2 linked regions of the Syntrophotalea carbinolica DSM 2380 genome follow. The main gene of each other region encodes a partner of the protein of the gene in region 2 in a complex. Links are inferred from orthologs where the notes say so. Each region holds a gene or a part of one and is shown on either strand. Other genes may lie near its edges.

The links. The genes of interacting proteins can lie anywhere in the genome.
Region 1: the proteins of PCAR_RS09850 (region 2) and trxA are in contact, whole or in part, in an NMR structure (PDB 2IPA), measured with the Bacillus subtilis proteins. The link is inferred for Syntrophotalea carbinolica DSM 2380 from one-to-one orthologs.

The regions. Positions count from the first base shown.
Region 1 is NC_007498.2:3,582,304-3,586,064, reverse strand. Bases 1-2,925 are described here. They hold trxA (thioredoxin TrxA), read right to left. Parts: upstream 1,666-2,925; coding sequence 1,336-1,665; downstream 1-1,335. Other genes in these bases: PCAR_RS18180 (precorrin-2 dehydrogenase/sirohydrochlorin ferrochelatase family protein), read left to right, coding at 2,496-2,925; PCAR_RS16580 (SIS domain-containing protein), read left to right, coding at 1,855-2,433; yjgA (ribosome biogenesis factor YjgA), read left to right, coding at 710-1,213; dtd (D-aminoacyl-tRNA deacylase), read left to right, coding at 261-710; PCAR_RS16600 (deoxyribonuclease IV), read left to right, coding at 1-264. In the rest of the region: more of PCAR_RS18180, read left to right, coding at 2,926-3,161; c-type cytochrome biogenesis protein CcsB, read left to right, coding at 3,158-3,761. UniProt on the Bacillus subtilis protein: Participates in various redox reactions through the reversible oxidation of its active center dithiol to a disulfide and catalyzes dithiol-disulfide exchange reactions.
Region 2 is NC_007498.2:2,072,810-2,079,263, forward strand. The notes cover bases 936-3,722. They hold PCAR_RS09850 (arsenate reductase ArsC), read left to right. Parts: upstream 936-1,999; coding sequence 2,000-2,446; downstream 2,447-3,722. Other genes in these bases: PCAR_RS09845 (DUF2061 domain-containing protein), read right to left, coding at 936-1,146; PCAR_RS09855 (hypothetical protein), read right to left, coding at 2,828-3,073; PCAR_RS09860 (alpha/beta fold hydrolase), read left to right, coding at 3,391-3,722. Also shown: PCAR_RS09840 (phosphoadenylyl-sulfate reductase), read right to left, coding at 197-907; more of PCAR_RS09845, read right to left, coding at 922-935; more of PCAR_RS09860, read left to right, coding at 3,723-4,680; PCAR_RS09865 (MlaA family lipoprotein), read left to right, coding at 4,685-5,443; shikimate kinase AroL, read right to left, coding at 5,863-6,375. UniProt on the Bacillus subtilis protein: Catalyzes the reduction of arsenate [As(V)] to arsenite [As(III)]. In vitro, can dephosphorylate para-nitrophenyl phosphate (pNPP).

The sequences.
Region 1 (3,761 bases), 1.5 Mb from region 2 along the record:
ATGGAGGAATGCGAGCATCTTTTCGGTACCGGGCGCATCGCCGCTTTTCACCTTAACGATTCCAAAAAGGAGCAAGGCTCCCGAGTCGACCGGCATGCCCATATCGGCGAGGGGTGCATCGCTTTGGAGGCTTTTGCCGCCTTGATGCAGGATGTCCGGTTCGAGAGCGTTCCCAAGATTCTCGAAACCGCACCCGGGGATCACAACTGCTTTCATCTGAAAGAGTTGGCCCTGTTGCGGCAACTGGCGGAGCAGCGCGCGTGAGGGCGGTGCTGCAACGGGTAACGCAGGCCCATGTCAGCGTCGACGAGGAGATCGTCGGTGCGATCGGCCCGGGGCTGATGGTGCTGCTCGGCGTGGAACAGGGGGACGGGCCTCAGGATGCCGCGCAACTGGCCAAAAAAACTGCCGAATTGCGGGTGTTTGAGGACGCCGAGGGAAAGATGAACCGTTCGGTGGAGGATATCGGCGGGCAATTGCTGGTGGTCTCCCAATTTACCCTCGCGGCCGATTGCCGCAAGGGGCGCCGCCCCGGATTTTCCCGCGCCGCCGCCGCCGACACGGCCAATAGCCTGTATCTGGACTACATCGAACAGCTGCGACAGCGCGGGCTGACGGTGGCCACCGGACGTTTTCAAGCCATGATGCAGGTGCACCTGGTAAACGATGGCCCGGTTACTTTTCTTCTCGACAGCCATAAGGTATTCTGATGGACGATATTGTACAGGAACGGCAGCCCAGCCGCAGTGCCAAGAAACGTGCCGCCAAGGCCGTGGAAGACATGGCCGCGCATCTGGTCGAACTGGGGGACGCGGATTTCCGTCGTTTGCCCCTTACCGGCGAAATTCTGCAGGCTATCGAAGAGACGCGCCGCATCAAAGCCTTTGGCGCCCGTAAGCGGCAACTTAAACATCTGGCCGGCATGTTCCGGCGGGACGAAGACAGCGTGCAGGTTGCGGAAGCGTTTCTTGCGGATATCCAGCATGGCCGGCAACAAGCCGCTGCCGATTTTCATCAACTGGAGGCGTTGCGTGAGCGCCTCTGCGATCCGGAGGGTTTCGATGCCGCGCTGGAAGAGATTCGCCGGAAAATGCCCGCTGCCGATCTCGGCAAGATTCGGCGGCTGGCGGAAAGTGCGCGGCTACATAAGGATAAGCGCGCCTTCCGGGAACTGTTTCGGTTGCTCAAGGCGGCCTATCCGGAACAACTTTGAAGGGGCAATAACGCGCTTTCAGGGCAGGGAAACGCTGACGGAGTGCCGACAAAAGCTTTATGAACAAAAAAAGACCGATGCAGCACATCGGTCTTTTTATTCGGCGGTTGGCCGGCCCGGACTCAGAGGGCCTTTTTGATCAGGGCTTCGAGCTGCCCTTTGGGCACAGCGCCGACGACCTGGTCGACGACCTGGCCGTCTTTGAACAGAATCAGCGTCGGAATGCCGCGCACACCGTAATTGCTGGGAGTTGCGGGGTTTTCATCGACGTTGATCTTGCCGATTTTGACCTGTCCGTCGAACTGTTCGGCCAGTTCGTCGATTGCCGGAGCAATCGCCTTGCAGGGGCCGCACCAGGAGGCCCAGAAGTCAACCAGTACCGGTTCGGAGGATTTCAGGACATCGGCATCGAAACTGTTATCGGAAAGATGTACAATCTTGTCGCTTGCCATCGATATGCTCTCCTTTAAATTAAAAGTTAACGAATCACCCTAAGTAAAGTACCTTGAACTATCCCATCATAGAAGAGCCTAAGAAAAAAGCAAGAGTCTTGTTCTTCGCAGGCTGTCTACAGCTTGTCCTTGACACGCTGCATGGCCCACCCTATCATTCTTCGAAATTCGCAGGCAAGGGCACACGATATGATGCTACAGGATAAAATCAGTAAATCGCTGCGGGAGCACACCGCGGTTCTGGAAGAAACCTTTCTCATGCAGGCCAATGAGCTGGTGACTTTTGCCGGCCAGGTGGCGGAAATCTTCAACCGGGGCGGGCGCCTGATGGTGGTTGGCAGCGGGCCGCTATGTTCCATCGCCAACCTGGTGGCCAATCTGTTCCGCTACCGGCTGAACATCGAGCGGCCGGCTTTGCCGGCGCTGTCCCTGTGTCAGGACCTTGCATTGGCCGCATCTTTGGCCAAGGAGGGGCGTAGTGGCGCTTTTTTCGCCCAGCAACTGCAACTTGTCGCCAGCGAAGGCGATGCGGTGCTGGCCTTGGGGGATGTTTCGCAAAACGAGGCGATTCTGGAAGGTCTGGCCGAAGCGCGCGAGCGCGGCTGTATCACTGCCGCCCTGTTGCCGGAAAAAGAAGAGATTCAAGGCGATGGTCCCCACTTTCTGTTCCGCCTGGCTACCGATTCCATCGGCCGCGCGGCGGAAACCGGCTTGTTTTTCGGTCATCTGCTGTGCGAACTGGTCGAAGGTGAGTTGTTCGGTCTTTGAGGGGCATCGCGCCGAGCTAAACCTTTTCTATTTAAGAGCCGGAGGCCGGCGAGGAATCAGCTATGCCTGAATACCCCATTCTGCTGCGCTTGGCCGGCAAGCGCTGTGTGGTGATCGGCAGCGGCCCCGTTGGCATGCGCAAGGTGCGCGGACTGCTGGCAGCCGATGCACGGGTCTGCCTGATCAGTCCCACGGTGTCGTCTCAGAACTGTCCGGAAGGTGTTGAAACGATCCCCCGCGCCTTCAGGGCCGGTGATCTTGACGGCGCCAGCCTGGTCTTTGCCGCCACCGGCGATAACCGCAGCGATCGTGCCGTGGCCGCCGAAGCCCGGCGTCTCGGCATTCCCGTGTGTCTGGCGGGCTTGCCCGAGGAAGGGGATTTCGGTCTGCCCGCGGTGTTACGTCGGGGCGATCTGAATGTCGCGGTCACCACCGGCGGACGTAGCCCCGCATTGGCCGCGGAGGTGCGCGATCTGCTGGCGGATTTACTGCCGGAATCCTGGGCCGTGGTGGTGAAGATTGCCGCCGCCCTGCGCCGGCACGCTCTGGACGGCGCGGACGATCTCGATTACAGCCGCGATACATTGCGTTGTTTACTGGATGGTGCGTTGCTTGAACTGCTGGCCGCTCGGGATGTGGCAGGGATCGACCGTCTGCTGCAACAGGTTTTCGGACCATCCTGGTGCCTGGCCTCGCTGGGGATCTCCCTGCCGGAAAGGAATTCATGACCATCGATATCCTGCTGTTCCGCACGACTCTGGCGGTTTACGCCCTGGCGACGGGGCTGGCTCTGGCCGATATTCTGTGGCGTCGACCGATCCTCGGCCGCCATGGTCGTATCCTGCTGTGGAGCGGCTTTACTCTGCACAGCCTGAGCCTGGCCAGCCGCTATCTGGCGACGGGGTTTCCGCCTCTGTCGAGTCTGCACGAATCCCTGTCGTTTTTCGCCTGGGCCATTATAGGCACCTTCCTGTTGTTTCACCTGCGCTACCGTCTGGCGGTGCTCGGCGCCTTTGTCTCTCCGCTGGCGCTGGTGCTGATGATTTTCGGCAGCGCCGTTTCCAGCGCAACGGCCGCGCCACCCCCTGCCCTGCAGAGCTGGTGGTTGCCGGTGCACGTGGCTCTGGCGTTTCTCGGCGACGCGGTTTTCGCTCTGGCGGCGGTCGCCGGTTGTCTCTACCTGCTGCAGGAGCGGATGCTCAAAAAAAAGAAGGTATCTTCCCTGTTTTACAGGCTTCCGTCCTTGCAGGTTCTGGATAATCTCAACTATCGCTGTCTGACCATCGGTTTTCCCCTGATGACCCTCGGTATCATTACCGGGGCGATCT
Region 2 (6,454 bases):
AAAACAAAAACCTTTCACCACCCGCTCATTACATTCGCTAGAGACGCAGAGAACACGGAGGAAACCTATGGGTCCTTTATCCTGTTTTTTGCCTCTCTCTGCGTCCTCCGCGTTCTCGAGTGAGCAAAGCGAACGGGCGGTAAAATGCTTTTGAATGAGATACGGGATTTACGTCGATCTGGCCTGACATTCACCCCTATCGGTGCAACCCGCATTCCTTATGTTCCGGATTTTCCCACCACCAGCGACCGGCGCGTAGATCTTCACCGGCTTCAACCGCGCGCGTGCATGGCGCACAGCCGATGGAGGGATACCCCATGCGATGCAGGCGATGGATGGGCAAGGCGTGTTTCTCCGCATACGCCCAGACCTGTTCTTCGCTCCAATCGGCCAGAGGCGATATCTTAACTATTCCACCGTGCGCCTCGTCAATCTCCAGGGGGCTGAGTTGTGCCCGAGTTACACTTTGCTGCCGACGCAACCCCACAACCCAACCGCTCAAACCGTCAAGAGCCCGTCCCAGAGGTTCTACCTTACGAATGCGGCAACATTCATGGCGATTGTCGAGACTTTCCCGAAAAGAGAACAGACCCTTTTCACGTTCGAGATTTTCAACCGTCTGCCTCTCGGGAAAATACCAGTCGATCCGGAGGTCGTAACGGGCCCTGACCGACTCGGCGACCTGGTACGTTTCCTCATTGAGTCGTCCGGTATCGATGGCAAACACCCGCACCTGGGGAGCGATTTTGTGCAACATGTCGATGACGACCACATCTTCCACGCTGAATGAGCTGGCCATGGAAACTTCGCCCCCGGCAGCGCGAATGCCGGCCCGAATAATATCCTCAGCCGTCAACCCTTGAGTATCCAGCAGCGGCAATGTTTTACTGTCCTTATCCTGCGACATGTCGACCTCCCCACTTAGATGTAGTACTCGGGCTGCTTCTCGGCACGCCCGTACGAAATGTTGTTCCAGAGCCTCTCGTGGCCCACATAGACCACCAGTTTGATCACGGTATCGGCCATGCCAATGCCCGCGGCGTACTCAAGTTCTCCCGTGACCAGAAAAACGATTCCACCCGTTATGGCCGATGCAAGAAACCGCCACGACAGAGCTTTTGCGATACTACGACGGGTTGTATCCACCAGCCACCTCCAGGTTACCCTATTGTTTTGATCAAGTTCGTAGTCGCGAAGATACATTAACCGACAAGTTTGGTCAATATAAAAAATTCAGCAAACCACACCGTAGTGGTGTGGTTTGCTGAATGGAAAAACAATTTACGCATGTGTTTTCAGGCAATTGGCATCGCTTCAGACATATATTCCCGGCGCATATTTTTTTATAAGTTATCCACGCAAGATTCCACACCTATTTACGTGTGATTAACCCACATCAGACAATAGGCACTGTTTTCAGGTGCGGAAGATGTCCGCTGAACTTGCCAGGCTATTACGAGTAGGATGTTCCGAGGTAGGAGACGTGACGCACCGGGGTGGGACTACTGCATTTCGATTTTGTATCGTCGGACCCATTGCAGGGACAAACTAAAAGTTTTTCTTGACACATGACAGCCATACACCTTTGAATAGGCGCCAATATTCATCCCTTTGATTAATAATACTGAACCACCATATAACCGCCCGCTCGCTTCGCTCACTCGAGAACGCGGAGGACGCTGAGAGAGGCAAAAACAAGGAATTTGGTTCTTGGTTTGAAACAAGATCTGAGTTTTTCTCTGCGTCCTCAGCGAGCTCTGCGGTTAAATGCTTGATTTTAAGGGTGTTCGCGTCTCATTCAAAAGCATGTTACCGCCCGCTCGCTTCGCTTACTAGAGAACACAGAGGACACAGAGATAATCAAAACCAGGAATTTGGTTATTTGGTTTAAAACAAGATCTAGGCTTTCCTCTGCGTTCTCGGCGAACTCTGCGGTTAAATGCTTGATTTCAGATTTGATCCGCGTACTATTCAAAAATATTTCAAAAAGGAAAATCCCATGCCGAACAAAATCAAGGTGCTCTTCCTGTGCACCGGCAACTCCTGCCGCAGCCAGATGGCGGAAGGATGGGCACGACATCTTAAGAGCGATCAGCTGGAAGCCTGGTCGGCAGGAATCGAAACCCACGGCCTTAATCCGCGCGCCGTACAGGTCATGGCCGAAGTCGGGGTTGATATATCCGGCCACGAATCCCAAAATATCCGCGACCTTCTCGACATACCTTTCGATTACGTCGTCACCGTCTGCGGACATGCCCATGAAACCTGCCCTATTTTCCCGGGACAGGCCAAGGTGGTACATGTCGGCTTCGACGATCCGCCGAAAATGGCTCAGGAATGTGGAACGGAGGAAGAACAACTGAACTGCTACAGGCGGGTCAGGGATGAGATACGTACGTTTATAGAAAGGCTTCCTGAGGCGCTTATGGGCCAGGGGGAGGGATAAGCCGAAACATTTAGAATTGTCGCTTTTAAAATTTTATTTTCAAAACCGCGGGGTTGCGTCCCCGCACGACGCATTACTCTTTTAATACGCCTCAAAAGAGTAATCAGAAAAGGGCGCCCCAGCTCCTGGCCCGCCTGCGGCGGGTTCCCTCCACGGCGCAACCGACGGGCGGGCGGACAAGATTCGCTGCGCTCAGTCGTCCACCTGTTTCGCCCGCCGGTCGCACCGTTCCGGCGGCGTCACAAGGGGATTAAACAGCTCAAGAAAGACCTGACCTTAGGTAGGGAATACGTTAGAGAGGATCACAGGTACAAAAAAGCTTTTTCCTTTTACCAATCACTAATCACTAATCACCAAGTCCTACTCACTCCTCACAAAATTTCAGAAGGTAAAGTAGCTCGGTCCCGCCTCATCCTGATCGCACTCCGAATGCTCGGCGTACAAAGTCTCGGCAAGCAACCCTCTCAGACTCGCGATGGCATCCTGGGCTTTTTTAGCATAATAAGCCGACGGCTTACCGTAAGCTACCGTCAGTTCGCTGGCCATTTTCCCCAATTGAAAATGCATATCCCTCAGACTCTGTGCATACTCCTGGTGCTTCTGCCTAATAAAACTATCCTTAGCCATGCTGCCCCCCCTGACCAATATCCCGTATCCACAAAGGAATAATTCTACAAGACGGTCGCGTTTTTACAACAAGCGGCAAACACTCTTTTTACATATTTGTAACAAAACATTCCTATGCAGCCGATTTCACACATGTTCTCATACGTGCTTGATCTACCCTGCAGAATGAATCATTAACCGTTGCTTCTGCATTTCATTTAATCCATAATTGGCGTTCATCCATAAAGGGCCTCTTGCCCCGCTCTTGGTTATCCAACTGCACACGTGCTCCAACCGATGTCAGCCGAAAAATGGCAACCCATGCGCAGGAGAATATCATGCGATCATTGTGCGCATTTCTGCTCACCTTTTTGATGGTTATGGGATCAGGGTCTTATGCTCTGGCCGAAAACGCTTTTGACTACCCTTTTACCAACCCCTACGAAGCGACGGTCATCGAAGCGCCATCACCCTACCGCGCGGTACTGCCCCAGGAAGTACCAACACGCATTCTCAATCTCAAGGTTTTCCCTGAGCGTAAGATCCCCGAAATATTCTGGTATGAAGACGGCCTGCCCTGTTCACTGGTCTACCAACGTGGCAAGGCCCCGCTGATTTTTATCATCGCCGGCACCGGCGCCCGCTACGATTCCCCTAAAATGCTTTCGCTGCAGCGGGCCTTTTACCAGGCGGGGTTTCACGTACTTAGCATTTCGTCGCCCACGCACATGGATTTTATCATCAACGCCTCCAGCGCCATGATCCCCGGCAACCTGGAGGAAGACGCTCGCGATCTTTACCGCGTCATGCAGCTTGCCATAGACAAAATCCAGAACAATATAGAAGTGAGTGCCTATTACCTCACCGGTTACAGCCTGGGCGGCATTCAATCGGCCTTTGTCTCCCGCTTGGATGAAAAACAACGGCAGTTCGATTTTCAGAAGGTTCTGCTTATCAACCCGCCGGTCAGCCTGTACCGTTCCGTCTCCATCCTCGATCGCTTGCTCGACGATAACATTCCCGGCGGGCTCAACAACTTTCGGCCCTGGCTGGACGATGTCATGCAGAATCTTTCTGACATCTACAAAGAGCTTGGCTATTTCGAATTTTCCGGCGAATATGTGTACAAAGTGCACAAACGTTATCCCCGACGTGAGAGTTTTCTGCGCGCCATCATCGGATTATCCTTCCGCTTATCATCGTCCAACATGATCTTTGCTGCCGACATCATGAACGGGGGCGGTTACATCACACCGACCCACGCGGAATTCAACCAGAGTACTTCGCTAACGCCTTATGCTATGGTCGCCTGCCGGACCACCTTTGCCAACTATTTCCATGAATACCTGTACCCCCATGTACACAGAGATCATCCCGAGCTCACCGAAACGGATGTCATCGGCAGGCTCAGTCTCAAACACATTGAAACCTACCTGCGCCGGACACAAAAAATCGGCCTGCTGCACAACCAGGACGACATCATTCTTGGAAATGGCGATATCGAGTATCTGCGACAGGTTTTCGGAACCCGCGCACAAATCTACCCCCACGGGGGGCATTGCGGCAATATGAACCACCCCGACGTCGTCCGATTTATGACCAACTTTTTCAGCGGCAGGGAGGGATAACCCAATGAAGTATACACCGCGTATATTGCTGCCCATCCTGCTGCTGGCAGGATTGCTGTTTGGCGGTTGCAGCACCCTGCCCCGCACCTCCGCCCAAAGCCGGCCACCGCTACGAACCTACGAAAACCTTGTCGACAGCACCACCGAGCACCCCCTGGAAGTTTACGATCCCCTGGAGGGGATCAATCGCGGAACCTACCGTTTCAACTATTATTTCGACCGCTATCTGTTTTTACCGGTGGTCACCGCTTACGACTTTATCCTGCCAGACTACGCCGAGGATCGCATTTCAAATTTCGTCGACAACGTCTTCGAGTTCAACAACCTGTTCAACAACATCCTGCAATTGAAATTCAAGGGCGCGGGCATTACCCTGTCCCGATTTGTGATCAACAGCACCGTCGGCATCGGCGGACTCTGGGATCCCGCCACGACCTGGGGCCTGCATAAACAACCGGAAGATTTCGGGCAAACCCTCGGACATTACGGAGCAGGCAACGGCCCCTACCTGGTACTTCCCATCCTGGGACCGTCCAACCTGCGTGACACCTTCGGCATCGCCGGCGACGCCGCCAGCTTTGCCGGCATCGGCCCGGTAGCCTGGGCGGAAAGCAACACCGCCTCACGCACGTTCACCGGCGTCAGCACCGTCGATCGCCGCCACCGCCAATCGTTCCGCTACTACCAGACCGGATCGCCGTTTGAGTATGAAATGGTGCGATTGTTTTATACGAAAAAAAGGGAGTTGGAGATTGCGAGGTAGGAAAAGATGTTTTTGACCGCAGAGGGTGCAGATAACATCTGATGCACACGGATTTATGCGGATTCAAACCTGAAACCAAGCATTTAACCGCAGAGCTCGCTGAGTTCGCAGAGCAATCCTAGATCTTGTTTTAAACCAGAACAAAATTCCTTGTTTTTGCCTCTCTCAGCGCCCTCTGCGTTCTTGAGTGAGTGATACGAACGGGCGGTAACACGCTTTTGAATGGTACGCGGATTAAATCTAAAATTAAGCATTTAACCGCAGAGATCGCTGAGGTCACAGAGCAATCCTAGATCTTGTTTTAAACCAGAACAAAATTCCTTGTTTTTGCCTCTCTCAGCGTCCTCCGCGTTCTCGAGTGAGTGAAACGAACGGGCGGTAACACGCTTATGACTTTACTTCCGACAACAACCTTCCAATTAACCACCCAGCATATCCAGGGCCTGCTTGACCACTCTTTCGACGGGAACCGAACCGTTGAGAATATAGTGCGCCGTCTCATGGTATAGAGTCTCGCGCTCTGCCATCACTTCATTGATCTCTTCAACGATCGATCGCCCGGTAAGCGTCGGACGCTGGGCGGAATTCGGATCGGCCTTAAGGCGTTCCGCCATAACCTCGGCCGGGACATGCAGATAAAATACTTTCCCATGGGCCCGCATGTATTTCCGGTTGGCTGTAGCCAGGACCATCCCCCCACCCGTCGCTATCACGGTTTTTGGTGCCGTCACGGCGTGCAGGGCTTCGCTTTCCCTGCGACGAAACCCCACCCAACCTTCCTTGGCCACCACCTCGGCAACCGTCATGTGACTCGTTGCAGACATATACTCGTCCGTATCGACAAAAGCATAGTTCAGCACACTCGCCAGAGCGCGGCCGATGGTGGTTTTGCCCGAAGCGCGGGCACCGATCAGGTAAATGGTGGTCGCCATGAAAGATCCTCTACTTTTTCGTCACTGAAATTCATCGAAAACGAACAGGAGTATATAGCAAACACAGCGGAATGGGTAG